Regions from separate parts of the Rothia sp. HC945 genome, predicted to be linked through region 2. Evidence: riboswitches for the same ligand, from Rfam matches in the RefSeq annotation. Region 2 holds a riboswitch; each other region holds the start of a gene.
The links. Region 2 has a riboswitch for S-adenosylmethionine ahead of AB0Y14_RS10905 (cobalamin-independent methionine synthase II family protein). Riboswitches for the same ligand answer to the same signal wherever they lie in the genome.
Positions count from the first base shown of each region.

Region 1 (7,692 bases), 100 kb from region 2:
CCACCTCCCGCACACTGAGTGACGCCGCCTGCAACTGGGCCGTGAACTGGGCTTCCTTGATGTAGGCGGCCGGTTTGAGGCGGTCCATCATGTCCGCCTGGTACAGATTCGTGGTCCGAATCGACTGCTTCGACATGCGCAGCACCTCGACCCAGTACTCGTCCAGGCCTTCGAGGTCGGACAGGTGACGCATCGCTTCGGCGGTCAGGGAGGCCTGGCGCTGGAGGAGGTCCAGGAGATCGGAGGCCCGATTCGAAAAGCGGTCCAGGCTGTGGATCTTGATGATGTGCGAAGCCGAGGTGAGGGATTCCGTGGCCTGATTGAGACGTTGACCGAGCCGGTACAGGTCGGCGCGAGGAAGAGGCAGAACGAAGGCGCTGCGCACCGTGGTCATCAGGGCAAAGAACGCGTCCGTCGAGCGTCCCTCGATTTCCAGGGCCTGTTCGAAGCCCTGGTCATGGTCGGAGACCGGAGACCCCATCATGCGGGATGCCGAGGAGGTCGAGTCGACAACCAGTTGCGCCATGTCCGAGAGCAGCTCGAGGGCCTTGTTCTCCTGGGGGAATAAGCGAAGTGCCACGCTCTGCCTTCCAAGATGGTGGTGTGGTGATCATTCCCAAGATAACCGCACTTGGTTAACAAGCTCGACTTGGGGCTTTCATGACGAACGGGGCCGGGCGGGTGCTCCGGGCGCACGGGGCGTGCGGGTCGATGGCGTGGGTCGCGCGGGGCGCTGGGGTGGGGCCCGGGGTGTTGGGCTGGGGCTCGGGTCACTAGCCCGGGGCTTGGGACGATAGCCCGGCGTTTGGGAGCTTGCGGACGTTCGCACCCCGGAAGACTCTCGCGGGTTCCCTCTTGGGCGGCGGTTCCCCGATTCGGCGGCGGTTTCCGGCAGGAACTGTCCGGGGTTGTCGCGTTGAGGCCACGTTGGGAGTCGGTTCCCCAAGAGAGAGGTGGTTGCCTGCACAAACGGACGGTTTTCAGGGAGCAGGCCTGCCTCATTAGGAGGTGATTGCCCGATTCGGTGCCGGTTACCGGCGAAAAGAGGCCGGAATCCGTGGCATTCGATCCTCTGTTGGGTGGCGGTTTCCCGATTCGGTGGCGGTTTCCTCCGTTAGGTGGCGGTTTAGACACCACCTAACGAAGGAAACCGCCTCTCCATTGGGTAACCGCCACGCAGCAGGAGGGGCATCGGGTGCTTTCACACAAGATTGTGCCGTCACGCCGGAATGGGGCCGTCATCGCAGGGGGGGGGGCACGCCGGGGGTCGTCGCGCCGCGGGCCCGGCCGGGCAGAAGCGCGGCCAGGCACAAGGGTGGGCGCGCGTGAGAGGGCGGGCACGCCCACGCAGGAGGAGCTCATTCGCGCCGTGATCCGGGGCCGCAGGACAGACACATGCCGCACGACGTGTGCGACCTGGCCCCCGAGGGACCCCCCCCTGGAGGAGAGTCGACCAACGGCGGAACCCGGACAGAAAAGAACCCCCGCCGAAGCGGGGGTTCTTTTCGAAGTATGGGGCACTGGACCGGGTGCGCCTCTCGGCGGAAGGCCGCTCGTAGCGGCTAAATAATGGAGCCCGGGGCAACCTGCGGCCCAGTGCCTTGTATCCAGTGTGGTCCTCGTTTGCCGAGGCTGTCAAAGCACTCCGAGGATCAACGATTCATGGGGTTCCGGCGCTGCTTGAGTTCCTTGAACCAGCGTCCGCTCTCCCCGACCCACAACATGATCGTGCCGATGATCAGGAGAATGGTTCCGATGGCCCCAATGATTCCCGGGGCGTCCTGGAAGGCACCGCCCAGGCCGAGCAGGCTCAGGATTGCGAGAATGAGCAGGACGATCCTGCCCCAATTCTTGCCTCGGGTTGCCGCCCTGGCGGAGAGCACCTGGAGGACGATGAGGATCAGCGAGAAGACGGCCCCAACGGCGAGGATGCCCCAGGCGTAGCCGCCCTGCCCCTGGTCCTGCAGGGACTTGTACTCGTCGGTGCCCATGAGGACGAACGGGGAGATGATCAAACTGATCAGGCTGATGGCCGCTGAAATGTAGATCAGCCGGGCGGCGGTGTTCACGGCCTTGGGTGCGGCCAGATCTCCGCCCTGGTTCTGGAGAGGACCATGACCGTTTCCTGCGTCGCCGCCTTGGTACTGGGGCTGTCCGCCCGGGTACTGGGGCTGTCCGCCGCTGGGGTTGCTCCCGTACTGAGGAGGCTGGTTCCCGGCCGGGGACTCGTGATTCTCGGTCATGCTTTCCTCTCAATGGTGATTGAACTGACCTTCCCATCAAAACATGAGGGAGTACCGACCCACAATGAATCCAGGCCGGAACGCGCATATGCGAAATCGCCTATTTATGATTTTCACGCCCAGCCCGGGAAATAAATCAACAAATGGTCACGATTCGGTCGCGAATTGGTTTCGTTCCCGACGACGTACGGCGATTCGCCGACATCGGAAGCCTCACGGAGTGTCGCTCCCGCGCGAGAAAAACGTGGAACCTTACGTGCCTGAGTCATAAAAACGTGGGTCGTCCTTATATGACACCGGTATTTCTTCGGCCCGTCGTTGTGCTCAATGACGCGACACGTGGCGTCAAAGACACCTCATCCTTGCGGCCGCTCAGGAGACCGGGTTTGAATACTTGCGTATCTATCCAGAGCGGCCGAGAGACCTGGCTCGACGACGCCGCAGCAACCGCCTCGTGCACCCCAACGGTTCCGAGGCACGGTGCTCCCGCCAGGTCCGATGGAGTGTATCGGTAGTCCTTCGACGACGCCGGGCGCATTCCCCGGCCGATCCCGTGCTTTCGGTCGTGGGGCCCGCGTATCGACTGACGCCGCCTCCGTCGGGTGTACCGAAAGGAGACCCGGCGTGAAACGTGAAGACGGACCAGCACTGTCCTTCGAGCTCTATCCGCCGCACAGCAGCCTGAGTGCGGAGGCCCTGAGGGCCACCATCGCCGAACTCGAGCCCACGCGCCCCGACTATGTGTCGGTGACGGCCGCCTTGGCAGGGGACAGGAGACGGCAGAGCATCGACCTCCTGCGCCACCTCGTGGACGAGACCGATCTGAAGCCGTTGGCCCATATCCTCTCGACCGGGCAGAACGCCGCCGAACTCGAGGATCTGGTCGAGGAGATCATCGCTCTCGGGGTCCGGGGGCTCCTGGCCCTGCGCGGAGACAGGCCCGAAGGCTACTCGCTCCGCGAGGGCGAATTGCCCTTCGCCCGACATCTCGTCGAGCTCATCCGCCGCGTCGAGGCCAGAGGATCGGCCAAATTGTGTGCGGGGCGCCTCGCGGTCGGGGTCGCGGCGTACCCGGTTCGGCACCCGGAATCCTCGAGCATCCACCACGACACCGAAGTTCTGCTCGCGAAGCAGAGGGCAGGAGCGGACTTCGCCATCACCCAGGTCTACCCCGATCCGGAAGACTACGCCGGGCTGGTCGGCCGGGCCCGCGCCAACGACGTCGACCTGCCGCTCATCCCCGGCATCCTGCCCGTGACCAGCCTGCGCAGGTACCTGCGTGTGTGCGATCTGGCGGGCATCGAGCCCAACCGGGAGCTCGCCTCCCGCCTCGAATCGGCCGGGTCGTTCGCCGAACGCCTGGCCGTGGGGGTGGACTCGGCCGAGGAATTCGCCCGTCGGGCCCTCGACGCCGGGGCGCCCGGCCTGCACATCTACACCTTCAACGAGCACCCGGCAGCACTCGAGCTCGTGGACCGACTCGGTCTGCGTCGGGGTACGCCATTGAAACACCCGTCCGTCGACAGAAAACAACGTGAGGAGATCACCGTGACCGAAACCAACGCCCCGAACCCCATCACCGACGAGAGCCCGTCGGCCACCCGTGGCCGTCCTTTCCCTGGAGCGAGCATCTTGGGTTACCCCAGGATCGGGCGCGACCGGGAGCTCAAGAAGGCCCTCGAATCCTACTGGGCTTCCGGCAGCGGATCCCGTGAGCTGACCGATTCCGTCGACGCCCTGCGTGCGCGGGATGTGCGTCGGCTCGCGGATCTCGGCCTCACTCAGGACTCGTCGATACCGGCCTCGTTCGCCCTCTACGATCAGGTTCTCGACGCCATCCTGGCGACGGGTGCAGTGCCCACGCGTTTCGCAGACCTCGCCGATGAGGACGGACGTTTGGACCGGGACGCATCCTTCGTTCTGGCCCGAGGCGACGAGGCCCGGGGGCCTTTGGAAATGACCAAGTGGTTCAACACCAATTACCACTACCTGGTTCCCGAGATCGGACCACAGACCCCGTTCGCCGCGGATCCGCGGGAACTCATCGGGCAGTTCCGTGCCGGCAACGGAGATTCCGATACCCCACTGCGACCCGCGCTTCTGGGGCCGGTCTCCTTCCTCCTGCTGTCGAAGGCAGATGACGCCGCCCCCGAAGGCTTCGACCCTCTGGACCGGCTCGATGATCTCGTCGAGGTCTATCGACGGCTGATCGACCAGTTGTCGGCCGAAGGAGCGCAGTGGATTCAGATCGAGGAGCCCGCACTCGTGACCGAGCATCACCGGTCCGACCTGGCTGGTCGCATCCGTGACGCGTATCGGCACCTGACGGCCGCACGGACGCCCAACGACCCGTCGATCCTCGTCGCGACCCCCTACGGAGACGCAGAGGATCTCCTGGAGCCGCTGGTCGACGCGGGGGTCGATGCCGTGCACGTGGACCTGGTCTCCGGCCCGGACGGGGGACGGCTCCGCGAACCGAGCGCGGATCAGCTCGCGCTGTTCACTTCCGCGGATGCCCCGGTTCTGGTGGCCGGCGTCGTCAACGGACAGAACATCTGGCGCACCGACTTGCGCAGAACGCTCGCACTGCTCGAGGAGCTGCACGAGGCGGGGGCGAGAGTGTCGGTGAGCACGTCGACGTCGCTCATCCACGTCCCGCACGACGCCTCCCGGGAGGACCGGCTCAACGATCAGCCGCTCCGGTGGCTCGCGTTCGCAGACCAAAAGGTCGGCGAGACCGTGATCCTGGCCAAGGGGCTGGCCGAAGGATCCGAGGCGATCGCCGATCACCTCGAAGCGTCCGATGAGGCCATTCGGCACCGCGCCGAGGCCCGGGGCACGCGCGATGCCGATGTGCGCGAGAGGGTCTCGGGTCTGACCGAGGCCGACTGCCATCGGGAGACCGCGGTAGAGCGCCAACGGAAGCAGGCCTCCGACGGCATCGCAGCGAACCTGCCCGATGTCCCGACGACGACGATCGGGTCTTTCCCCCAGACCGCAGACATCAGGTCGGTGCGCGCAGACTACAGGGCAGGCCGCCTCGGCGAGGCGGAATACGTCGAAAGGCTCAAGCAGGAGATCCGGTCGGTCATTTCTCTCCAGGAGGACCTCGGGCTGGACGTTCTGGTCCACGGCGAACCGGAACGCAACGATATGGTCCAGTACTTCGCGGAGAACCTCGACGGATTCGACGTGACCCGGTACGGCTGGGTCCAGTCCTACGGGTCCAGGTGCACCCGGCCATCGATCCTGTGGGGGGACGTCAGCCGCGAAGGACCCGGCGTCAGGGGAGAGGCCATCACCGTTCCGTGGATCAGCTACGCCCAATCGCTGACCACCAAGCCGGTCAAGGGCATGCTGACCGGCCCGGTGACGATCCTGGCCTGGTCGTTCGTCCGTGAGGACCAACCGCTCGCGGACACGGCCCAGCAGGTCGCCCTCGCTCTCCGGGACGAGGTGGAGGACCTCGAGAGAGCCGGTATCGGCGTCGTCCAGGTGGATGAACCCGCCCTGCGTGAGCTGCTCCCGCTCAGGGAACGGGACAGGCCGGACTATCTTGACTGGTCGGTCCGGTCCTTCCGGATCGCGACGTCTGGGGTTCGGGCCGAAACCCAGATCCACACCCATCTGTGCTATTCGGAGTTCGGCGAGGTGCTGTCCGCCATCGACGCATTGGATGCCGATGTCACGAGCGTCGAGGCGGCGCGCTCGCGGATGGAGTTGCTGGACCCGCTCGCGGATATCGGATTCGAGCGAGGCATCGGACCGGGGGTGTGGGACATTCACTCACCTCGTGTGCCCACGGTCGGGGAAATCGAGGACCTGCTCTCCGCGGCGTCCCGAGCGATCCCTCGCGACCGTCTCTGGGCGAATCCCGACTGCGGTCTCAAGACCCGCGGATACGAGGAGACCACCGCGGCCCTGGCTCGACTCGTCGAGTCCGCTCGGCGTCTGCGCGCGGCCGTGACGGTCTGACGGTTGTTTCACGGGCCCGGCCGGTTCGCATCGATGCGGACCGGCCGGGCCTTACCGCCCGAAACGGTCCTACGGGATCAATTTCAGCGCGTCCTCAATGAGCTGATCCCGATCTGCATCCGTGTCCACGGCGGTGCGGATCAGAAGGCCGTGGAACAGGAGCATGAGGACGTTCGCCAGTCGGGAGGGGTCGGCGACGACGTCGTCCGGGTCGGCACCCTGACTGACCTTCATCTCCGACCAGGGTTCGAGTACTCCCGCAAGCAGTGTGCGGCCCCGGCGGATGTTTTCCTGGGCGACCTCGTGGACCTCAGAGTTCACGGTAGATTCCGCGACGAACTGGAGGAGCAGCGGACCGAAGTCGATCGAGAACAAGGTTTCGATCAGCAACCGGGCGACCTCCGAGAGGGCCAGTGGGTCCCCCGTTTCAGTCTCCATATCGGTCAGATCCTTGAGGGTCGCGCCGAAAATGTGCTCCGCGGTGCCGCGCATGATGGATGCCTTGCCATCGAAGTGGGAATAGATCGACCCGGGGGACATCCCGGACTCCGCGACGATGTCAGCCATGGAGGTGTTGGAGAAGCCCTTGTTCAGGAAGCAACGGCGCGCTGCGGCGATGATGCGCTCACGCCGCTCGATCTTTGATGACTCTGACAACCTCGGCATGGAAAAAGAATACCTGTTCTGTTATTGTGAACGCAACTAGAAGGATCATTCTGTTTAGGAGCCGCTATGAGCGTTCAGGATTCGCGGCGCACGGGCGCCGAATCCGCAACCACCACCGCGAAAGAGCACGTCGGAAGCCACCTCGGCAAGGTTTTTGGGGTTTCGGTGCTCGCGGCGCTGATCGTGACGGTCTTCGTCCTGGCCTTCACCTGGCCGACCAAGACCTCCGAGGCACACAACATGCCGGTCAGTGTCGCTGGTCCGCAGAAGACCGTGGACCAGTTCGAGGACAAGATCAGCGAAAAGTCGGGGGACACCTTCGACTTCGTGTCTGCCGACAGTCGCGATGACGCCGTCAACCAGATCAAGCACCGCGAGACCTACGGCGCCGTGATCCTGGCCGAGCAGCCAGGGGCCCCGGAGGTTCTGACCGCACCGGCGTCGAATTCGGCCGCCACGCAGGTCATGAGCGGCATCGCCGATCAACTCACGCAGCAGACCAAGGGCCAGATCACCGGCCAGGTCGAGCAGATGAAGGCCGCCTCGGGCGGTCAGCTGAAACCCGAGCAGGCGCAGAAGGCCCTGGCCATGCAGGAGAAGGCCGCCGATACCAAGGTGGCCGAGACCGAGGTCGTGCCCCTTTCGGACGACGATTCCAACGGGTCTGGGCTGGCCGCGGCGGCCTTCCCGCTGGTGCTCGGTGGCATGCTCGGCGGCGTGTTGATCACATTCTTGGTCAAGGGAGTGTGGCGGCGGCTGATCGCGGCCGTGGCCTATGGTGCGGCCTGCGGCCTCAGCCTGACCCTGA
Region 1 is NZ_JBFCSN010000003.1:97,157-104,848, reverse strand. Features, by position in the region: gene AB0Y14_RS10480 (phosphate transport regulator) at 1-580, opposite strand, end outside; gene AB0Y14_RS10475 (hypothetical protein) at 1,653-2,243, opposite strand; SAM riboswitch class I at 2,643-2,748, shown strand; gene metE (5-methyltetrahydropteroyltriglutamate--homocysteine S-methyltransferase) at 2,868-6,218, shown strand; gene AB0Y14_RS10465 (TetR/AcrR family transcriptional regulator) at 6,288-6,884, opposite strand; gene AB0Y14_RS10460 (ABC transporter permease) at 6,951-7,692, shown strand, end outside.
Region 1: it holds a riboswitch for S-adenosylmethionine, as region 2 does, so the genes downstream of both, metE (5-methyltetrahydropteroyltriglutamate--homocysteine S-methyltransferase) here and AB0Y14_RS10905 (cobalamin-independent methionine synthase II family protein) in region 2, are expected to answer to the same signal.

Region 2 (7,692 bases):
GGGCCGTACCGGATGGCGTGGGAGCGCGGCGTGAAACTCATCGGAGCGACGGCGCACTACGTCACCCCCGAACTTGATGCCGGCCCGATCATCGAGCAGGACGTCACCCGGGTAGACCACACCTTTTCCCCGGCCGACCTGCAAAAACACGGAGCCTACGTGGAGAGGGCAACCCTGTCACGCGCGGTCCAGGCCCACGCGGAGGACAGGGTCTTCTGGCACGGGAACCACGCGATCGTTTTCTGACGGCGTGGTGGTGGACGGGCCCCGTGACGATCCGCGTTGCGTGGCGGTTACCCGACTCGGTGGCGGTAACCGCTGTTAGGAGGCGGTTGAACCCCCACCTAACAACGGAAAACGCCAATCTATCGGGCAACCGCCACCCAACAGAGCCGCGCAGCGGGTGCGCAGGGCCGCGATGTCGCTGGGAAACCACTCTCAATCGGGCAACGGCCACCTAACAGCGCCACGCAACGGGCTCATAGAGCCTGATGCCGTCGCCAATCCTAGCGAGGCGGCAATCCGGTGCAGCTTTTGCGCTTGGCCCGGCGTGAAGTGGCAACCCTGTGCAGATTTTGGGGTGAATTCCGCACATAGCTGCCACCTCGGGCAACGGGCGTGCGCAAAACTGACACCTCGACGCCGGGTCAGCCCGGACGCCGATTCGGTCCCGACGCCGTGTCAGCCAGGCCCCGTCTCAGTCTCCCCGCCGACGCAGCCTGCTCGCCGTCTCAGTCTCGCAGCGTCGCGGCGGCGGCGACGTCGCCGGCCTCGCATCGGCCGCCCTGGACGGCCAGGGCGTCAAGCCGGTCGGCCGAGTTGGTGACGACCACGATCGTTGTGGGGTCCTTGCCCGCGCCGCGGACGGCCTCGATGTCCATCGACCCAAGCCGCTGGCCCGCGGTGACGCGATCGTGTTTGGCGGATTCGAGGTCGAAGGGCTCGCCCTTGAGCTCGACGGTGTCGATGCCCAGGTGAAGCAGGACCTCCAGGCCGTCATCGGTCCTGATGCCGAGGGCATGCTTGCTGCTGGTCGTCACCGTGACCTCGCCCGATACGGGAGCGACGATCTCGCCCGATGAGGGCTCCTGGATTCCGAAACCCTCGCCCATCATCTTCTGGGCGAAGACCGGGTCGGGAACGTGGTCGATGCGGATGACTTCCCCGGCGAGCGGGGCGAGAAGGTTCGAATCTTGTGTCTGGTCAGCGGCCATGAGATGACTCCTTGGGGGATTCGGAAATCGTCAGGGACGACAGTTTGGAATCCACCCTAGACGCATCCGGTCGTGAGGGCATGCACTTTTTGCCAATTCGTGACCTCGGGGTGCGTCCGCGCCCCGCGCCCGCGCCCGTACCCGCGAACCGAGCCCGGGCCCCGCGCACGCCTGGCGCCCCGCACCCCGACCCGACCCGCGGCGTCAGTACAAGCGTTCGGTGGCGATCCTCGCGCCCTCGGTCAAGGACTTGAGCTTGGCCTCAGCGACCTGAGGGTGGAGCCGACCGCCCAGACCGCAGTCAGTCCCGGCGATCACGTTCTCCTTGCCCAGGACGGAAGCGTACTGTTCGATCCGCTGGGCCACGAGCTCTGGGTGCTCGACCACGTTGGTCGAGTGGGAGACGACGCCGGGGATCACCAGCTTGCCGTCGGGAAGGTCCACTCCCTCCCAGTCCTTCCACTCGTGCGCGTGGCGGACGTTCGCCGCCTCGAAGACGTACGCTCCGGCGTTGATCGTGAAGAGCGAGTCGATGAGGTGTTTGATCTCGATGTCCGTGGTGTGGGGGCCGTGCCACGATCCCCAGCAGAGGTGGAAGCGGACCTGCTCCTCGGGAATGCCGCGCAAGGCATAGTTCGCGGCCTCGATCGCGAGCTGGTTGAACCGCAGGTACTCCTCGATGGTCGGCTCGGGCGTCAGCTGGTCCCAGGCCTCCGCGATGGAGGGGTCGTCCAATTGCACGATGAATCCGGCGTCCGTAATGGCTTTGTATTCTTCATGGAGCACATCTGCCCAGGCATAAATGAACTCTTCGTCGGTCGCGTAGTGGTGATTGCCAATACGCGATGCAGACCCCGGTGAGAGGGACGCGATGAACGCCTCCGACGCCGCATTCTTCTCCACGGCTGCGCGCAGATTGTTGATGTCCGTGGCAACCGCGTCCTGCCCCTGGTAAGTGAGCGGACCCGTCGCGATCGGAAATTCGCCGTCCGGGTCATTGCCCAGGTTGATGGATTCGTAGAAATCGGCGAACCGGTTCCAGTCCCGGCGCACCGCGAAGCTGTTGTACCGACCGTTGCCCGGCGTCTTGAGGATCTCTTGGAAGGACGTGTTGTCCACGGTTTCGAGGCCACCGGTTCTGGCGAAGGAATAGTGCCACCACGCGCCGTAGTCGACGTCGCTCGCCATCGCGTGACCGTACTCGCCGTCGTTGACGACGTCGATGCCCCACTCGACCTGCTTTTCCACGACGTCGTCGACCGACTCGGTCAGGACTGCCTGGAAATCCGACTCGGAGATCTCACCGCGTGCGCGGCGGGCGTTGGCCCGAATCAGTTCGTCGGTTCGCGGGAGCGAGCCCACGTGGGTCGTGCGGATGCGGTCGGCGCTGTTCAGCATGTCTTTCCTCCATCGGTCTTGGCGGTAGCACCTGCTTCGGGAGTGCGGGTTGCTGCGGCGTCGTCGAGCCAAGTCTCTCGGCCGCTCGGGATGGTCCGTGTGCCCGGCCCAGTTTTCTCGGTTCGTCCTCGGGAATCCAGCGGGTTCCGGCTCGTCGCGGCGTGTGACACGGTATTTCTCGACCAAGCCCTGTTACGCGATTGTGACTATCGGGGTTATCGTATCGATGGCGTCTTTTGGACGCGCATCACCAATACACGTAGCCAGGGCCACACTGGGGTGGTCCGACCATGGTTGTCGAGAGAACTAGAGACGCCGCATCTTCCTCTGGCTTGCCCATCGCACAGGCGAACAGTCGGCCGGCGGCGTCAAGATATGCAGAGGAATCCATGACCGATACGAGTCAGAGGCACACCGCAAAATATCCCGAAGAAATGGCGTATGAGCAGGAACAGGCCGGGCTGAAGCAGGGCCTCGGCCCGCGCCAGCTCCAGATGATCGCCATCGGTGGGGCGATCGGTACCGGGTTGTTCCTGGGAGCGGGTGGCCGACTGGCTTCCGCCGGCCCCTCCTTGTTTCTCGACTATGCGCTGTGCGGGTTCATCGCCTATCTGATTCTCCGACAGTTGGGCGAACTGGTGGTCCACCGTCCGTCCTCCGGTTCGTTCGTCTCCTACACCCGCGAGTTCTACGGTGAGAAAGCGGCGTTCGTCTCGGGGTGGATGTACTGGCTCAACTGGGCGACAACGGCCATCGTGGACTCCACGGCCATCGCGATCTACGTGCACTGGTTCGGTCAGTACAGTGCCTTCGTCGATGCCATACCCCAGTGGCTCGTGGCGCTGTTGGTCATCGTTCTGGTCGTGGCCCTGAATCTCATCTCCGTGAAGGTCTTCGGGGAGATGGAGTTCTGGTTCGCTCTCATCAAGGTCGCCGCGCTGGTGGTCTTCCTGGTGCTCGCGATCGCTTTCGTCATCTTCGGAACCCCGACGGGATCCCCTCGCGGCATCGGTCTGATTGCTGAAAACGGTGGTCTGTTCCCGAACGGTCTGATGCCGGCGCTGATCATCATGCAGGGCGTGGTCTTCGCCTATGCCTCGATCGAGTTGGTCGGCACCACCTCCGGTGAGACCCGTGACGCCGCCAAGGTGATTCCCAAGGCGATCAACACGGTCATCCTGCGCATCGCGATCTTCTACGTCGGCGCGATCTTCCTGCTCACTCTCCTGCTGCCTTACACGGCCTTCAGTGAGGACGAGTCTCCGTTCGTCACGTTCTTCTCCTCGATCAACGTCGGGGCGGCCGGTCCGATCATGGAACTCGTGGTCATCACCGCGGCCCTCTCTTCCCTGAATGCCGGCCTGTATTCCACGGGGCGCATACTTCACTCCATGTCCATGGCGGGTTCTGCCCCGCGATTCGCCCAGCGGCTCACCAAATCCGGTGTTCCGTACGGCGGGATCCTGCTGACCGCAGGGGTCGCTCTCCTCGGCGTCGTGCTGAATTACTTCGTCCCCGAGTCCGCCTTCGAGATCGTGCTCAACATTGCTTCTCTCGGCATCATCGCCGGCTGGGTCGCGATCACCATGGCCCACATGAAGTTCGTTTCCTTGACCAAGCAGGGTAGGTACCGGCGGCCTGCGTACAGGGCGCCCGGGGCTCCGGTGACGAACTGGATCACTCTGGTCTTCTTGGCGGGTGTGATCGTGCTGATCGGCTTCGACTATCCGGTGGGCACGTACACCTTGTCGACCATGGTCATCATCATTCCTGCCCTGATCGTCGGCTGGTTCGTGGTGCGACGCCGGGTCAGGGAACTGGCAGCGGAGCGTGAGGGCGTCACGGGTCTGTATCCCGTGGTTGCGGACCGGCCCGCGGCCCGACGCACCCATCGTGAGGGTCGCCGCGGTCACGGCAGCACAACGATCATCCATGCGGAGGACGAGAGCCAGGATCCCGAAGACGGCTCCGACAAGGGCTGATCCGGAGGGGTAAGCCCCTATGCTGGGGCCATGCCCCGCATTCTTCTGGACAACGACACCGGTATCGACGATGCGCTCGCGCTCGTGTACTTGGCGGCCCAGCCCGAGATCGTCTTCGAGGCCGTCTCGTGCACTCCTGGAAACGTTCCCGCCGATGACGTCGCCAGGAACAATCTGGGGCTGCTGAGCCTGTGCGGGCGCGACGACGTGCCGGTTTTCCTTGGGGCATCCCGTCCGCTCGGCAAGGAACTGGTCACGACCCCGGAGACCCACGGCCCCCAGGGCATCGGGTACGCCCGAGTGGATTCCGATGTGGAGATCACGGAAGGTTTCGCGCCAGAGGTGTGGGTCGAGCTGGCCCGCGAGAATCCGGACCAACTCGACGCGATCTGCACGGCACCGCTCACGAACTTTGCTCTGGCCCTGCGCATGGAGCCGAGGCTCCCGGAGTTGCTGCACTCGGTCACGATCATGGGCGGCGCATTCTTCCATCCCGGCAACACGACGCCTCTGGCCGAATGGAACATCCACTCGGATCCTCTGGCCGCGCGGGAGGTCTTCGCGGCCTACGAGGCGTTTGAGGGGTTGCCCGAGAACAAATTGCCGCTCGTCTGCGGGCTCGAGACGACCGAACGCTACGAGCTCCAGCCCGACGATGCGGCGACGTGGGCCATCGACGCCGCGGCGGATCGTCCTCTCGATCCTGACGGGCGGGGCGCGCGCCTGCTGAAGGTGCTCGACGACGCGCTTCGTTTTTACTTCGAGTTCCACGAGCAACATGGTTACGGATACATGGCCCACATCCACGACTTCTTTGCCTCTGCGGCGGCCATCGGGGATGCGGAGTACGACGCCGTGACCACGACCGTGGAGGTTGTGGCGGATGAGGGCTCCGCGCACGGAACCACGATCGCCGATCTCCGGAACATGTTGGGGCGCAGGCCGTCGGCCCGGTTGGTTACGCAGAACGATCCGGTGCAGGGGATCTCCCGGCTTCGGTCCTCCGTCGTCGATCTGGTGCGTCACCTCGACGCCGAGGACGCCGGATAGCCGGCCTCGAACGTGCGGGACGGTGGTCCACTTCCGGCGCGGGGAGCGACGGATGGTCGACCGTGTGCGGCGTTCCATCATTCAAGACATGACGTCTCGGCAGGTGGTAGCCGAAACTGCGGGAGTAGTCTGGAATGAGCATCAGAGGCCGAAGGAGGACATATGCCTGAACTGCGTTCCAGAACATCCACGCACGGGCGCAACATGGCCGGAGCCCGCGCGCTCTGGCGTGCGACGGGAATGAAGAAGGAAGACTTCGGGAAACCGATCGTCGCGATCGCCAACTCCTTCACCCAGTTCGTGCCCGGCCACGTTCACCTGAAGAATATGGGAGCGCTCGTTGCCAGCGCGGTCGAGGAGGCCGGCGGCGTCGCCAAGGAATTCAATACGATTGCCGTGGACGACGGGATCGCCATGGGTCACGACGGAATGCTCTATTCCCTTCCGTCCCGAGACATCATTGCCGACTCGGTCGAGTACATGGTCAATGCCCACCGCGCCGACGCCCTGGTGTGCATCTCCAACTGTGACAAGATCACGCCGGGCATGCTCATGGCCGCGATGCGCTTGAACGTTCCCGTGGTCTTCGTGTCGGGCGGCCCGATGGAGTCGGGCAACGCGGTCGAGGGCGTCATCGAACACCGGATCGATCTGGTGGATGCGATGTCCTACGCCGTGGACGAGTCCGTGACGGATGACCAGCTCGGCATGATCGAGGAGAACGCATGCCCGACGTGCGGTTCCTGCTCCGGGATGTTCACCGCGAACTCGATGAACTGCCTGACCGAGGCCCTGGGCCTGTCGTTGCCCGGCAACGGAACCACGTTGGCTACGCAGGTCGCCCGCAAGGACCTGTTCCTGAATGCGGGACGGACCGTCGTCGATCTGGCCAAGAAGTACTACCAGGAGGACGACGAATCCGTTCTCCCGCGCAACGTCGCCTCCAAGAACGCCTTCACCAACGCGATGGCCCTGGATATCGCCATGGGCGGTTCCACCAACACCGTGCTGCACATTCTCGCGGCCGCGCAGGAGGCCGAGGTCGACTTCACGCTCAAGGACATCGACGAGCTGTCTCGGCACGTGCCGTGTCTGGCCAAGGTCGCGCCGAATTCGACGCAGTTCCACATCGAGCACGTGCACAAGGCCGGTGGAATCCCGGCGATCCTGGGCGAGCTGGACCGTGCCGGCCTGTTCCGGCACGAGGGGGTGCGCACCGTGCACGCGGAGTCCGTGGATGACTGGCTCAACGAGTGGGACATCCGCCGCGACACGGCCACCGAGCGGGCCCGGGAGCTGTTCCTGGCCGCGCCAGGCGGCGTCCGCACGACCCAGGCCTTCTCGACGGCCAACAAGTTCGAGGAGCTCGACACCGACCCCGAGTTCGGGTGCATCCACTCCGTCGAACACGCATACACCAAGGACGGCGGCCTGGCCATCCTCTTCGGCAACATCGCGGAGGACGGCGCCGTCATCAAGACCGCGGGCATCGATGAGAGCCTGTTCCACTTCCGTGGCAAGGCGTTCGTGGTCGAGTCGCAGGACGAAGCCGTGTTCGAGATCCTGTCCAAGCACGTGGAGCCGGGCGACATCGTCGTGATCCAGTACGAGGGTCCCAAGGGTGGTCCGGGCATGCAGGAGATGCTGTACCCGACGTCGTACCTCAAAGGCCTGGGCCTCGGGAAGGAGTGCGCCCTCATCACAGACGGACGCTTCTCGGGAGGGACCTCGGGTATCTCGATCGGTCACATCTCGCCGGAGGCCGCTGCGGGCGGCGCCGTGGGGTTGGTCGAGCACGGCGACGAAATCGAGATCGACGTCGCCAACCGCCTCCTCCAGGTCCACGTGTCCGACGAGGAGCTGGCCCGCAGGCGGGAGGCCCGCGGCCCGTTGCCCTGGAAGCCGACCAAGCCGCGCGAGCGTCAGGTGTCCACGGCGTTGCGTGCCTATGCCTCGATGGTGACGAGCGCCGACAAGGGCGCCGTCCGCATCGTTCCTGAGTAAGTCGGTCCCTCCCCGCGCGCCGAGGCGGAAGTTTTGTGCGGAAA
Region 2 is NZ_JBFCSN010000003.1:198,310-206,001, reverse strand. Features, by position in the region: gene purU (formyltetrahydrofolate deformylase) at 1-246, shown strand, start outside; gene AB0Y14_RS10910 (PTS sugar transporter subunit IIA) at 732-1,214, opposite strand; gene AB0Y14_RS10905 (cobalamin-independent methionine synthase II family protein) at 1,419-2,612, opposite strand; SAM riboswitch class I at 2,619-2,709, opposite strand; gene AB0Y14_RS10900 (amino acid permease) at 3,002-4,594, shown strand; gene AB0Y14_RS10895 (nucleoside hydrolase) at 4,625-5,644, shown strand; gene ilvD (dihydroxy-acid dehydratase) at 5,807-7,648, shown strand.

Region 3 (7,692 bases), on a different contig from region 2:
CTCCAAACGGAGAGGAGACCATCATGACTCCCTGGACCCCAACCCTGGCACGATCCCGAGCACAGCAGCGCGCCGCGGAAACACAACCCGCGGCGTCCGGACCCATGGACGCGAACCATCACGAGGCGGATACCGAAGGGTCGGGCCGCGCTCACGTGGATCACGGGCCCGACAACCAGATCGCCGCCCTCACCCTGCGCGAACTGACCGTGCGCTACGCACCCACCGCGTCTCCCGCGGTCGAGGGCGTATCGCTGACCGTACCGGTCGGGCAGACCCTGGCCGTCGTCGGGGAATCCGGATCGGGCAAATCGACCACCGCCGCCGTGGCCGCCGGGTTGCTCCCGGGTTCCGCGCACGCACGAACGGCCGAACAACGGCTGATGGGACAGGACATGCGCGGCGCCTCCGAGAAGGCGTGGAAGCACGTCCGCGGCGACCTGCTGGGATACGTTCCCCAGGACACCGGGACGGGTCTCAACCCGGTGCGCACGATTTCTTCCCAGCTGTCCGAGACGCTGCGGGCCGCGGGAATCGCGCGTCGCCAGGCCGCCGCACGGATCACGACGGCGCTCGCCGACGTCGGACTCGACCCCGAACTCCACGGGTCGCGGTACCCGCACGAACTCTCCGGGGGCCAGCGCCAGCGGGTCCTCATCGCCCTCGCTCTCGCGCGTGAACCCCGTCTCGTGATCGCCGACGAGCCGACCTCCGCGCTCGACGTCTCGGCCCAGAAGAGCATCCTGGACCTCCTGGAGGATCGGGTCGCCCGTGCAGGAGCAGGCCTGTTGCTGATCACGCACGACCTCGGTGTGGCCCGCGATCGCGCGGACCGTATCCTGGTCATGGAGAAAGGTCGTGTGGTGGAAGAAGGGCGCGCTGAACGCGTCTTCGCCGACCCCCAGCACGAATACACTCGGAGACTGATGTCGGCGTCGCCGGCGGTGCACGCGGTACCGGACCGGAAAACCGGCGCCGTTCCGGAGGGAACCACGCCCGTGGTGCGAGCCAAGGGGCTCAACAAGGCTTTCGGTGCGGGACCGCACCGGGTCCAGGCAGTGACCGACGTCGACCTCGAGCTGGCCCCCGGGCGCACGCTGGGGATCGTGGGCGAATCGGGGTCCGGAAAATCGACGACGGCACGCATTCTCCTCGGCCTGGAATCCTACGACCAGGGGGTCTTGGAGGTCTTCGGGAAAACCCTGGCACGGAACAGGCGACAGGGGAGAGAACTGGCCACTCGGGCGCGCTTCGTCCATCAGGATCCGACGGGTTCCCTCGACCCGAAATACACCGTGGCCGCATCGATCGGGGAACCATTGCGCGGCTTCCGCATCGGATCCCGCGCGGAGCGTGCGGAACGCGTCACCGAGCTCCTGGACCTCGTGGCTCTCCCTCGTGACCTGGCCGGTCGCCGACCCGCGGAGCTCTCCGGGGGCCAAAGGCAACGCGTCTCGATCGCTCGGGCGCTCGCGGTCGATCCCGAGCTCATCGTGCTGGACGAACCGGTCTCGGCGCTTGATGTTTCGGTCCAGGCCCAGATCCTTGATCTCCTGGCCGACCTCCAGGAGCGACTGGGGCTCTCGTACGTGTTCATCAGTCACGACCTGGCCGTCATCCGCCAGATCTCCGACGACGTCCTGGTCATGGCCGAGGGGCGCGTGATCGAGTCCGGACCGGCGGGGGAAGTCTTCGACGCCCCGCGGGAGCGACTGACTCGGACACTCATCGACGCGGTCCCCGGAACCCGTCACGATGGCGACCCCGCGAACGTCATATGACGTCTTCGGGCTTCGGGTGAACCGTGTGTGACGTGGCGGCGGAATCGGAGGTCATGTCCTTCCGAGGCCGCTGACTAGGTTGTAAGTTCACTATCAGGATCACGAGCACCGGTCTTGAAGCTCTGGCTGACCGGTCGGCAACCCTTTCCGCTGTGATGGGGTGCCCCAGATGAAGATCCGGCCGGGAGCACACCGCTCCCCGGCAAGCACGGCGTCACGAGAAGGACTCGGCGCCCCGCCTTCGAGGGGGATCACGATGTCAGCAGACGAATACCCGCAGGCACCCGGGCTCGGCACGGTGCAGATCCACGGTGGAACGGCCGACCAGCCGTCGGCCCGCCCGGTTCGACCGCCGCTTTACCTGACCGCCTCCTACGAATTCGATACTCTGCGCGATGCCAGGGAATGCTTCGGCCAGCGGGAACCCGGATTCACGTACTCGAGGACCGGAAGCCCCACCGTGGGACTTCTGGAACGTCGCCTGGCCGAGCTCGAGGGCGGCGTCGGTGCCGTCGCGACGTCCTCCGGACAGGCCGCGCTGACCCTGACCCTTCTTGCCTTGGCCGGGCGCTCGGGGCAGAGCCAGGACGGCGAGCCGCACCCCGAGATTCCCGCGGGACACGTGGTCGCTTCGAACCGCATCTACGGCGGCACCGCCGACCTCCTCAACGACACGCTCGCCGAGGCGGGCATCGCCGTGACGTGGGTCGACCCTCATCGCCCGAACGAGTGGGAACGAGCCGTGACGGAACGGACCCGGGCCTTCCTCGTGGAATCCATCGGAAACCCGCACGCCGATCTCCCGGACATTCCTGAGCTCGCAGCCGTCGCACACGCCGCCGGAGCCGCGCTCGTGGTGGACAACACCCTTGCGACGCCGCACCTCCTGCAACCGGGAAGACTCGGGGCCGACGTCGTCGTTCACTCGGTCACGAAGTACCTGACCGGCAACGGCAGCGCGCTGGCCGGAATCGTTGTGGACACCGGACGGTTCTCGCCGAGCAGTGATGCGGCCCGATGGCCGCAGTTCACCGCGCCGCGCCGCCGATTCGGCAATCAGTCGTTGGTCGCGGGGCACGGCGAGCATGGGGCCTTCCTTCACCTCGTCAGGGCGCAGCTGCTCAACGATCTCGGCCCGAGCCTGGCGCCGTGGAATGCACAGCAGGCACTGGAAGGCATCGAGACCCTGGACGTCCGGGTAGACCGTCACTGCCGGGTCGCGGAAGGGATCGCCCGGCGCTTGGCCGCCCATCCCCGCGTGCGGAGCGTGCGGCACCCGAGCCTCCCCGGCTCGAGCGACGCCGCGATCGCCGATCGCGACTTCCCGCGCGGTACCGGGGCGGTCCTCTCCTTCGAGATCGACGGGACAACGGACGACGTCGAGCGATTCTTCGACTCGTTGGAACTGTTCAAGCTCGCCGCCAACCTCGGCGACGGACGCTCGATGGCGACCCACCCCGCGTGGACGACCCACTGTCGGCTCACGCCCGAACTCAGGGAGGCAGGAGAGATCACCGAGCGGACCGTTCGGTTGGCTCTCGGGCGCGAAGACGTCGAGGACCTGTGGCAGGACCTCTCGACGTCGCTCGACAGGGTCACCGGAACCGGCCCGAACCAGGCACCCACCGCACGCGAGAAGGAGACCGTACGAGCATGACCGCGACGCAAGACATCAACGATCTCGGGTCACGCCGGCCTGCGCAGGACGGGACCTCCGCGAGGACGGAGCCGTCCGTGGTTCGGCCCGGATTCAGAACGACTGCTGTCCATGCAGGTCAGGAACCGGACCCGCTGACGGGGGCCGTGATCCCGCCCATCTACCAGACCTCGACGTTCACGCAGGACGGGGTCGAGACGCTCAAGAGCGGATACGAGTACTCGCGCGGCGGAAACCCGACGCGCACCGCCCTGGAGACGCAACTCGCGCAGGTCGAGAACGGGAGCCACGCCTTTGCCTTCGCGTCGGGGATCGCCGCGGAGGACGCCCTTCTGCGTTCGGTGCTCCGTCCCGGAAACACCGTGGTGGCGGCGGCGGAGACCTATGGCGGGACCCATCGCCTCCTCAGCCAGTTGTATTCCAGGTGGGGAGTCGAGACCGCGTTCGTGCCCCCGGCCAGAACCGACGAGCGCGACCGCCTGCTGGCGGATCCGTCCGCGACCGTTCTTTGGGTCGAGACCCCGACCAACCCCTTGCTGAGCATCGTCGACCTCCGCGAATGGGCTGAGGCCGCTCATGCCGCCGGAGCTCTGCTGGTCGTGGACAACACGTTCGCCTCGCCCGCGCTCCAGAATCCTTTGACGTGGGGCGCCGACGTCGTGGTCCACTCGACCACCAAGTACATCGGTGGGCATTCCGATGTGTTGGGCGGTGCCCTGGTCGTCGGTGACGCGGTGTGGGAGGAGCAGTCGCTGGCCGAGTTGTTGCAATTCCAACAATTTGCCTGCGGCGCCGTCGCGGGTCCGCAGGATGCCTTCCTCACCTCGCGCGGCCTCAAGACCCTCGGCGTCCGCATCCGGCAGCACTGCGAAAATGCTCAGACCATTGCCGAATGGCTCGGGGACCGAAACGACGTTGAACAGGTCTGGTACCCGGGTCTTCCGGAGCATCCGGGGCACGACGTCGCCGCGAGACAGATGTCCGGATTCGGCGGGATCGTGTCCCTGCGTGTACGCGGCGGCGAAGCCGCGGCCAGGGCGTTTGCCGAGTCCACCGAGGTGTTCGGGCTCTCCGTGAGTCTCGGGGGAGTCGAGTCGCTGATATCCCACCCCGCGACCATGACCCACGGGTCGACCAAGGGCACCCCCGAGGCCCCGCCGAGCGACGTCGTGCGCCTCTCAGTGGGCATCGAGGACGTCGAGGATTTGCAGGCCGACCTCGATCGAGCCCTGGCCGGAGTGCGCTGACCCCGGAGTCTCGACCAGCAGTCTCTAAGGGGTTTCACGTTGGATCGGGTACCTCTTGCCGCCCAGATCCGGGTCGGGAAGGACCTCATCCGGGTCGATGAGTTCCACACGGTGACCGTCGGCGGTGAGCCGGCGGAGGCCCTCCAGGAACATGCGGCGGGCCATGGCGTCCAAACGGGTCACCTTGGTGAGGTCGAAGACCATGGTTCCCGGGTCGCATTCGAGGGATGCCATGCGGTGCAGGATCGCCTCGGCACCGGAGAACTGGATGACTCCCTGGAGCCGCATCACGGTCTCGTCGTCGCCCTCGCTGACCGAGCGGATGGTGTTGGACCCGAAAATACCGGCGTTGAGCAGGTGGAGGCCCATGTCCTGGGAGAGCTTGTTGAACACGTTGACTCCCCGGACGCTGTTGCCCTTCGGATCCAAGCGGGGGGAGAACACGCCGATACCGACCTGACCGGGCAGGACCCCGAGGATTCCGCCCGACACACCCGACTTCGCGGGGATTCCGACGTCGGAGAACCAGGTCCCCGAGGCGTCGTACATCCCGGCCGAGACCATCACCGCGAGCACTTGGCGGGCCACGTCCCGGCTCGCCACGCGTTCACCCGTGAAGGGGTGCATACCCCGGTTGGCCAGGGTTGCGCCCATGACGGCGAGATCACGGACGTTGACCTTGATGGCGCACTGGGCGACGTACCCGGCGACGACCTGGTGTGCGTGTTCCTCGAAGACACCGAGGTTCCTCAGCATGTGGGCCAGAGCAAAATTCCGGTCCGCCGTCTCGAGCTCCGAGCGGAACACGGACTCGTCCATTTCGAGTTTTCGACCCGCGAGGCGAGAGAAGAACTCCACGGTGTGGTTGGCCCTGTCCTCCAGGGAGGAATCGGGTTCCGCCAGCATGCTGTGGATGGTGATGGCCCCCGCGTTGATCATGGGGTTCTTCGGTCGGTTCGTGCCCTTCTCGAGGGAGAGCTCGTTGAAAGCCTCACCCGTGGGCTCGACGCCGACTTTCGCGCTGATCGCCTCCAGGCCCCTGTCGGTGAGGGCAGAGGCGTAGGCGAACGGCTTCGAAATCGATTGGATCGTGAACTCGCGCTCGTCGTCGCCCACCGAATAGGTGCGACCGTCGATGGTGGTCAGGGCGATCGAGAAAACCTCCGGGTCCGCCTTGGCGAGCTCGGGAATGTAATCGGCGAGGTTGCCGCCGTCCATGGCGGTCGTGTCATTGAAGAGCTGGTGCAGGTACTTCCTTACGGGTGACTTCAATGGTTCCTTTCGGCATCGGCGTGGTTCAACGGCGGATGAGTGCCTGTCTCGAGCCTATTTCATCGAGCGGGCAGCGGGTACGACGGCGTGCGCACAGTTCGTCCTGAACTGCGAACTGTGCGTCGACCCTCATAACCAGTGTGTAGGCTCGAGGGCCACGACCTATGTGCCTCGGACGCGTTCAGGCATGACGGATTCGGCCTCGATTTCGACGTTCTTCGGGTCCCAGCGCGCCACTAGGACGGTGACGAAAATGATCAGAGGAACAGCCGCGAGAATGAGCATCGTTTGGGACAATCCCAGCGCGGCTATGACCAAGGGGAAGACATAAAACCCGACGATGGACCCCAGGCGGCTGCACGCCTCGGCCCAACCCGTTCCTGTGCCACGCAGATCGGTGGGATATGACAGCGTCGCCATCGTCTTGCCCTGTGCCCCCGGCCCGAAGGAATGGCCGAAAATAAAAGCGCCCACGAGAGTCGCAGCCAGGTACGGTGCGGATTCCACCTGCACCAGACCGACGGCGATCAGTGCGACGACGCAGATGCCGCTGCCGATCAACGTGAGCATGCGCCCGCCAAATCGATGCGTGAGGAATGGCTGAATACCGCCGCCCAGGAGACCGAACACGTTCAGCAGAATGGTACCGGTGACGATGGAAATGACGTCCAGCCCGAAGATCAGCCCCACGATCACGGGCAGATAGAATCCGACGGCAAAATATTGGACTGCTTGGAAGCCGCTCACCACCGCAACAACAAGGGACCGGACACGATATTGACGCTCGAAGATGCGACCGATGCGAGTATCGGCGTCCTTTTCCTCTTCTCCCTCTCCCACCACGAATTCTGTGGCGGGGAAGTTCTTGCCGAGGATCTTTACGGCCTCTTCCATGCCCAAGTTGTGGGCCGCCCACATGGGACTCTCGTCAGCGAAGAGGAAGCGTAATGCCAGGACCAGCAAGGCCGGGACAGCGCCTAACCCGACGGCCCAGCGCCACATGTGTTCCTCAAGACCAAGAAATACCAGCGGTAGGACCAAGGCCGCGGAGGCAATTGTGGCTGCGTACCACATTGGTTGCCAAAGATTGACGAACTTGCCCTTGTCCTTGTTGCGGGTGAACTCTGCAACCAGGCTCAGGGCAGCGGGCATGTCCAGGCCTACCCCCAGCCCCAGAAGGAAGCGCCAAATAATGAGTACCTCGATGGAAGGCGACAATGCAGCGCCGATCGCCGCGACAACGAAAAGTATCAGGTCGAGGATCAGCAATTTGTAGCGGCCGAGCTTGTCGACGAGGTACCCGCCGAAGATCGCACCCAGGAGGGCGCCAATCGCCATCGCGGAGGTGGTGGTACCTACCTGGAACGGAGTCGGGCTGAGCTCCGCTTTCATCGAATCCAAGCCGATCGCGAGTGATGTGAAATCGTACGCGTCGATAAAGATGGATCCCAAGGCAATGAGAGCTATGAGTTTCCCCCGGGAGCTCCCGGTGGGGTGGTTATTGACAAAAGTGATCACATCACGTTTGGTGCGCAAGACGACTGTATTCATGATGGCCTCTTTCCTGGGAAGCGGAGCGGTCAGCGAGCGATCGAGATCGACTGCTGTTCGGTGCCGCAGGCATCCTCCATGAGGGCGGCGGCCATAGAGGCACCGTGGTCCGGCCCCGCCCGGCCGCGCACCACGCGTTTTTCGCTGCTTTCGGCACGGTCCACGAGACCGGTCAGACGCTCGA
Region 3 is NZ_JBFCSN010000001.1:1,745,955-1,753,646, reverse strand. Features, by position in the region: gene AB0Y14_RS07760 (ABC transporter permease) at 1-27, shown strand, start outside; gene AB0Y14_RS07755 (dipeptide ABC transporter ATP-binding protein) at 24-1,781, shown strand; SAM riboswitch class IV at 1,879-1,996, shown strand; gene AB0Y14_RS07750 (PLP-dependent transferase) at 2,038-3,438, shown strand; gene AB0Y14_RS07745 (cystathionine gamma-synthase) at 3,435-4,685, shown strand; gene AB0Y14_RS07740 (glutaminase) at 4,710-5,957, opposite strand; gene AB0Y14_RS07735 (MFS transporter) at 6,120-7,508, opposite strand; gene AB0Y14_RS07730 (hypothetical protein) at 7,538-7,692, opposite strand, start outside.
Region 3: it holds a riboswitch for S-adenosylmethionine, as region 2 does, so the genes downstream of both, AB0Y14_RS07750 (PLP-dependent transferase) here and AB0Y14_RS10905 (cobalamin-independent methionine synthase II family protein) in region 2, are expected to answer to the same signal.

Region 4 (7,692 bases), on a different contig from region 2:
GTGGACCAAGAATCGTTTGCGCCGTAGCGACAGGACGCTCGAGAGGAGCGAAGTATGAGTGTCTTTCCTTTCCTGGTGGCCCTGGCCGGGCTGGTCCTCGGTACGTATCTTCTCCGTTATCTGGGCGTGCGCATCGGCGCGCTGTCCGGGACCGACGAAGACGCCGAGGAGCCCACAGTGGCCCGGCTCTGGATGGACCGGGCCACCGTGGTTCTCATTTGCGCGGTCGCCGCGACCACGATGGTCTTCGAAGGGCAGGACCTCTCCGGGCCCTCACGCATCATTGGAACCTCGGTCGGGATTGTGGCCGCCATCGTGAAGGTTCCGCTTCTGATCTGCGTGATCCTCGGGATGGCCGTATGCGCCGGGCTCAGACTGCTCGGCGTCGCGTGAGCACCTCGGCGATGTGATCCAAGGCTTCCTCGTTCTGCAGCGAGGAGCGGTCTCCCAGGTCCCGTCCCTGGTACAGCTCTCCCAGCAGACGGCGAGTGATTTTCCCTGACCTCGTCTTGGGAATGTCACGAACCACGACGACGTCCTTCGGCTTGGCAATCGGCCCGATCTCTCGTGTCACGTGGGCGCGGAGCGTGTCGCACAGCCCGGCCTCGTCCACGTTCTCAGGGTTCGTGATCGTCACGAAGGCGATGGCCGCGTGGCCGGTGAGCTCGTCCTCTACGGGGCAGACCCCGGCCTCGACGACCGTCGGGTGAGTCACCAGTGCCGATTCGATTTCGATCGTCGAGAGCCGGTGCCCCGAGATGTTGATGACGTCGTCGATCCGCCCCAGGATGTAGGTGTCGCCTTCCTCATCGACCTTGGCCCCGTCCCCGGCCAGGAACCAGCCGCGCTCGCCGTAGTGCTTCCAGTACGAGTCCAGGTACCGCTGGGGGTCTCCCCATACGGTGCGCGCCATCGAGGGGCCGATCCCGTCCACCACGATGAATCCCTGGGTCGAGGCCGGCACGTCGTCGCCGTTCTCGTCCACGACGCGGGTCGAAACGCCGGGGACGGCGCGCGTGGCGCACCCCGGCTTGGTCCGCGTGTGCGGTGCATTGTCCGGAAAGGTCCCGACGGGGGCGAACTGGGGGTCGTGGGGCCGTGGTGAGCACACGGTCGAACCGGTCTCGGACTGCCACCACGTATCGATGAACGGAACCTCTCCGTTGCCGACGTTTTCCCGCAGCCACCGCCACGCCTCAGGGTTGATGGATTCGCCGACAGATCCGAGCAGGCGGACCGAGGCCAGGTTGTAGCTCGCGGGCAAACCGTTCGGGAAGGCGCCCATGAGAGAGCGAATCAGCGTCGGTGCCGTGTAGTAGTTGGTGACCCCGTAGCGTTCGATGATCTCGAAGTGGCGCCCGAAGTGTGGGGTGTTGGGAGTTCCCTCGTAGATGACCTCGGAGACGCCGTTGAGCAACGGGCCGTAGATCTCGTAGGTGTGGGCCGTGACCCAGGCCAGGTCGGCCGTGCACCAGTGGACGGTCGAATCCACCTTGGACATGTCGTTCTCGGCGGACAACTCGTCCGGGCGCACCTCGCCCTGTTCGTCCAGCGTTTCGGGCAGCAGGTCGAACAGCAGTGCATGGGTGTACGCAGTCTGGGTCAGGTACCCGCCCGTCGTGTGCACCAGACCCTTGGGCCGTCCGGTGGTTCCGGAGGTGTAGATGATGAACAGTGGGGTTTCGGCGTCGAAGAATTCCGGCTCGTGGACCGTGGAGGATGCCTCGAGCAGATCGTGCCACCAGACGTCGCGACCTGGCGTCCACGGCACGGCCTGTTCGTCCTTGGAACGGAAGCCCTTGTCGGAGGGGGACAGGGGAACCCCAGCCGGGGTCTTGCGCCCGGGCCGGGAGGTCCTGCGCACGACGACCACGTGCTCGATCGAATTCTCGCCGGCACACGCCTCGTCGGCGTTCTGCTTGACCGGAACCACGTGTCCGCGCCGATTCTGTCCGTCCGTGGTGACCAGGACCTTGGCCCCGGTGTCCTCGACGCGGAACCTGAGCGCCTCGGCGGAGAAACCACCGAACACGAGGGAGTGCACGGCGCCGATGCGGGCACAGGCGAGGGTGATGATCACGGTCTCCGGGATCACAGGCAGGTAGATCACCACCCGGTCGCCCTTCCCGACGCCCAGGGACAGCAGGGCGTTGGCAGCCCGTGAGACCTCGTCCTTGAGGCGAGCGTAGGTGTATACCTCGCGGTCGCCGGGTTCGCCCTCGAAATAGAGGGCCACGTGCTGGCCACGGCCGGCCTCGACGTGACGGTCCACGCAGTTGTAGGCCGCGTTCAATTTTCCGCCGCCGAACCAGGCGATCTCGGGGACGCTGAATTCGGGAAGGCCGTCGTCGTCCGTGCCGACGATGCGCGGCCTCTCGAATCGGTGCGCGGTGTGCCACGGCTCGGCCCAGTCGAGGCGGGCGGCCTGCTTCTCCCAGAAGGCAACCCGGGCGTCGTCGGATTCCTCCGCCGGGTTCGGGGTCGGGGAATGCGGGTCGGAGAACACAAAGTTCTTCGGAAGAGTCATGATCGTTCCTATCCGTTGCGGATGCTCTACGACGCGGTCGGGGCGGTACCCCACCGGCGCTGAGTCCATCGTTCAAAGATTCCTATCAGGGCATCGGTGATCTTGCCCAGTATTGCCAGCAGAATGATCGCCAGGATGAGCCGGTCGGTGCGGCCGTTGCTCTGGGAGTCGGTCAGGAGGAACCCGAGGCCCATCGAGGCCCCCACGAGTTCCGCGGCCACCAGGAAGAGCCAGGCCTGGGCAAGGGCGAGCCGGAGACCCGAAACCACGGACGGCATCACGGCCGGCAACTGGACCGTGGTGAAGAGCCTGATCCCGTGGATGCCGAAGGACCGTGCCGCTTCGATCAAGTGGTGGTCCACGTGCTTCAGGGCCCCCGCGACCGTGGTGTAGACGGGGAAGAACGCGCCGATCGCCACCAGGATCACCTTGGAATTCTCACCGACGCCGACCCACAGGAGCATGAGCGGGACCCAGGCCAGGGAAGGCACCGCACGGACCGCGCCGATGGTTGGCCCGGCTAGGATGCGGGTCCATCGAGAGAGACCGATCAGGGCGCCGACCGCGAGCCCGAGTGCGCTGCCGATCACGAAGCCCAGGATCACGCGCTGGGTCGAGATCCCGACGTGCTGCCAGAGTTCGTGCCGACGCATCAGTTCGACGCCCGCGTTCGCGACCTTCGACGGGCTCGGCAGCTGAATCGGCGTGAAGACGCCGGTTGTCGAGAGGAGGTGCCACGCGACGAGGACGAGCAGGGGAAGGACGATCCCCAGGCCGGCCGTGGTCCAACGGTTTTTCGGAAGGCTTGTCACGCTCTATTTCCCCTTGATTCGCCGGGCGGCCGCGGATGCATCGGCGGCTCGGGCGTACTTCTTCTCGATGATGTTCTCGACGGCGTCGTCCGCATCCTTTCGCTCGGACACATCTCCCGAATTGACCAGGATCGGCGCGATCTTGCGCAGCACCCGGAGTTGGTCGTCGCCCGGTACCGGGTCGATATCCAGGTGGGTGCGATCCCAGACCGTGCGGGCGACGTCGTCCGATATGGCTGCCTCCTCGGCGAAGACCGCGATGGCTTCCTCCCGGTGGGCGATGGCCCATTCGCGCGCGAAGGAGTACACGTCGATGACGAGTTGGGCTCCTTCCGGGTTCTGGTCGAGGAATTCCTCACGGGCATTGAGGAATCCCCAGGTGTTGAAGTCGAGATTCCGGTAGAACAACTGGTCGCCGCCTTCCTCCTGGGCCGTCGCCATGATGGGGTCCAGCCCGGCCCAGGCGTCGACCTGGTGCGTGTCCAACGCGGATCGACCGTCGGCGTGCTGGAGATTCACGATGGTCACATCATCGGCGGACAGCCCGGCCTCATCGAGGGCCTGGATCAGGAGGAAGTAGGGGTCCGTGCCGAGGGTCGCCGCGATACTGCGACCGGCGAGGTCCTCGACCGCGCGAAGGGGAGAGTCCGGCGTCCTGACCAGGGCTGACCACTCCGGCTGGGAAAAGAGGCCGATCGTTGTGATCGGCGCGCCGTTGGCACGTGCCAGAAGGGCGGCCGAGCCCGCCGTCGAGCCGACGTCTATCGCGGCGCCGATCAGACTCTGGTTGGCCTTATTGGATCCGGCAGATTTCAACCATGAGACGGACTGCCCGAGCCCTTCGGCGGCGGTCTCGAGCCACTTCTTTTTGCGAATGATCAACGACAACGGGTTGTACGTCGCGTAGTCCAGGGTGATGCTTCCGGAAGCATCCGCGTTGATGACGCCACGGCCGGCACCTTCGCCGGACATGCATCCGGACAAAGTCAGGGCGATAGCGCCGAGACCGACGCCCTTGAAGGCATCGCGACGGGAAACGGTGGTCATCGGGATCGGGTCCTTGCTGGGCATGGGGAGTTCACGGGTTCGACGTCGTGGGGGCTAGTGCGCCGTGGTGTCGACGCCGAGCAGCCCCAGGAGGTGTCCGCGCATTCGGGTCAGATCCGAGTCCTCGCGAGAACGGGGTCGGGGGAGGCCGACCTCGATGCTCTCCACGATCCCCGCGGGCTCTCCTGGGGTCGGGCGCCCCAGGACGATCACATGATCGGAGAGGTACAGTGCCTCGTCGACGTCGTGCGTCACGAGCAGAACCGTGGTGGGGTCCTGCCGATGGAGATCGAGAAGCAGGTCCTGCATCTTGAGCCGGGTCAGGGCATCGAGCGCGCCGAAGGGCTCGTCGAGCAGGAGCACCCGCGGATTCCGGGCCAGTGCCCTGGCCAGGGCCGCGCGCTGGGCCATGCCACCGGAGACCTCGCCCGGGCGGTGGCTCGCGTGCGGGGTCAGGCCAACGAGCTCGATCAGTTCGGCAACCCGTTTCCGGCCGCGGGAAGCGGGGGTTTTTCTCGGCAGACCGAGGGCGACATTGTCCGTGATCGAACGCCAGGGCAACAGGCGGGGTTCCTGGAATCCGACGGCGCACCGAGGATCGACGTCCCGAACCGGGCTGCCGTCGATCGTGACCGAGCCTTCGGTCGCGGTGTCGAGGCCCGCCGTCGCGCGCAGGAGAGTGGACTTACCGCACCCGGAGGGCCCGACGACGGCGACGATCTCACCCGGTTGCACCGTAAAGCTCACGTCCCGAAGGACCTGAGTGCGCGCCCCGCTACGGGACGAGGTGCGGAAAGACTTCCCGACATCGTGGAATCGGACCGACGCGGCGTCGGCCTCCAAGGCACGGGTGGCCTCCGAGGCGCGGGCCGAACTCACAATCAATCACTCCATCGAACCCTGGCGTTAGCACCGTATTCTCCCTAGGCCCTGTGGGACATGCGGCCATTGCGGGGAGAAGGTTGCTGCGACGTCGTCGAGCCAGGTCTCTCGGTCGCTCTGGATGGTTTTCCCCTCCAGATTAAGCGCGTCCTCCGGGGCCGCTCCAACTCGGCCCGGACTGTTTCGGGAGATGAAACGGCGTGCGTCAAAGTGCGTCATCCGGGCGGTTGGCCGGCCCGCGTGGAGGCTGGGCAGTTCGCGGCTCCTCCGAGGGGGTCTCGCCTCGTCGCTCGTTCACGCCGCACCGAGTCTGAATTGACGCACATCACACCAGGTGCCATATTAGTGAACGAACGGTCGGTAATTCCCCACGGGCCGAACAGCTGAAACCGAACGCCTGAACAGGAGCTTCCATGCCCGAAATGCCAGCAGCCTTCCTCGTCGGCGGAGCCCGCACCCCGGTCGGGCGGTATGGGGGTGCACTGTCCTCGGTCCGGCCCGACGACCTCGCGGCACTCTGCATCAAGAGCGTCGTGGAGGAAGCAAACATCGACCCCGCCGACGTCGACGAGGTCATCCTGGGAAATGCGAACGGAGCGGGCGAGGAGAACCGCAACGTCGCACGCCTGGCCTGGCTGCTTGCGGGGTACCCGGACACTGTGCCGGGGATGACCGTCAACCGCCTGTGCGCCTCCGGAATGTCGGCCATCACGACGGCTTCGCAGATGATCACATCAGGGGCCGCGGACATCGTCGTCGCCGGCGGCGTGGAATCGATGTCTCGCGCACCCTGGGTCATGGAAAAGCCCACCCGTCCCTTCGCCAAACCCGGGGAGGTGTTCGACACCTCGATCGGGTGGCGTTTCGTGAACCCCAAGTTCGTGGATGGCCCCTTGTCCCGCGACGGCAAGGCCACCTATTCGATGCCCGAGACCGCGGAAGAGGTGGCCCGCACCGACGGAATCACTCGCGAAGAAGCCGACGAATTCGCGGTGCGCTCGCAGGAGAACGCCACGGCGGCCATCGAGGCCGGGAGGTTCGCGGACGAAATCGTCCCGGTCGAGGTTGCCGGCAGGAAGGGCGATATCACCGTGGTCGATACGGACGAAGGCCCCCGCCCTGGCACGACCGCCGAGGCCCTGGGCAAGCTCAGGCCCGTGGTCGGTGGGGGATCCGTGGTCACCGCAGGCAACTCGTCCGCGCTCAACGACGGCGCGTCGGCCATCATCGTGGCCAGCGAGAAGGCAGTCGAGAAATACGGCCTCACGGCGCGCGCACGCGTGGTGGACGGTGCATCCGCCGGTGTCCCGCCGGAGATCATGGGCATCGGTCCCGTGCCGGCGAGTCGGAAAGTGCTCGAACGTTCGGGGTGGGGCATTGAGGATCTGGGGGCGGTGGAGCTCAACGAAGCCTTCGCGACGCAGTCCCTCGCCTCGATCCGCCGCCTCGGGCTGAACCCCGACATCGTGAACCGGGACGGCGGGGCCATCGCCCTGGGTCACCCCCTCGGATCCTCCGGGTCCCGTATCACGATCACCCTGTTGGGCCGCATGGAACGCGAAGGCGCGTCCAAGGGCCTCGCGACCATGTGCATCGGCGTCGGCCAGGGTGCGGCGCTGCTTCTCGAAAGGGCTTAAACCATGGAATTGACCGGAGACTTCACCGCAATCGAGATCGAGAGTCGCGAGGACAGGCTTCACGTCCGCCTCAATCGACCTGAAGTCCGCAACGCGATCGACGCGACCATGATCGAGGAGTTGCACAGGGTGTGCGCCCACCTCGAGGCCGAACCCAAGATCCTGATCCTGTCCGGGACGGAGGTCAACGGCAAGGGGGTTTTCGCGTCCGGCGCCGACATCGCCCAGCTGCGCGAACGGCGTCGTGATGATGCGCTGCGAGGGATCAATTCCCGGCTGTTCGACCGGCTCGGAAGCCTCCCCATGCCCGTTGTCGCGGCGCTGGACGGATACGCCCTCGGCGGCGGCGCCGAACTCGCGTGGGCGGCGGACTTCCGCATCGGAACACCCCAAACCAAGGTCGGGCAGCCCGAAACCGGACTCGGGATCGTGGCAGCAGCCGGCGCTATGTGGCGCCTCAAAGAGCTGGCAGGAGAGCCTCTGGCCAAGGAACTGTTGTTTGCGGGTCGTATGCTGGACGCCGATGAAGCCCTCGACGCCGGCCTCATCACCGAAATTCACGAGCCCGAAGACCTTCTCGACGCCGCTCATCGGCTCGCGGATCGCATCGCCAAGCAGGATCCCCTTGCGGTTCGCATCGCCAAGGGCGTGTTCCACGCGCCCCGCGAGGCCCACCCGTACGTGGACGAGCTCGCTCAGGCGGTTCTGTTCGAGTCCCCCGCCAAATTCGATCGCATGCAGTCCTTCCTGGACCGCAGAAAGGAGCGCACACAGTGAACGCTCTGAA
Region 4 is NZ_JBFCSN010000001.1:1,403,247-1,410,938, reverse strand. Features, by position in the region: gene AB0Y14_RS06255 (AzlC family ABC transporter permease) at 1-58, shown strand, start outside; gene AB0Y14_RS06250 (AzlD domain-containing protein) at 55-393, shown strand; gene AB0Y14_RS06245 (AMP-binding protein) at 371-2,527, opposite strand; gene AB0Y14_RS06240 (ABC transporter permease) at 2,554-3,339, opposite strand; gene AB0Y14_RS06235 (aliphatic sulfonate ABC transporter substrate-binding protein) at 3,343-4,386, opposite strand; gene AB0Y14_RS06230 (ABC transporter ATP-binding protein) at 4,441-5,265, opposite strand; SAM riboswitch class I at 5,274-5,396, opposite strand; gene AB0Y14_RS06225 (thiolase family protein) at 5,682-6,905, shown strand; gene AB0Y14_RS06220 (enoyl-CoA hydratase/isomerase family protein) at 6,909-7,682, shown strand.
Region 4: it holds a riboswitch for S-adenosylmethionine, as region 2 does, so the genes downstream of both, AB0Y14_RS06230 (ABC transporter ATP-binding protein) here and AB0Y14_RS10905 (cobalamin-independent methionine synthase II family protein) in region 2, are expected to answer to the same signal.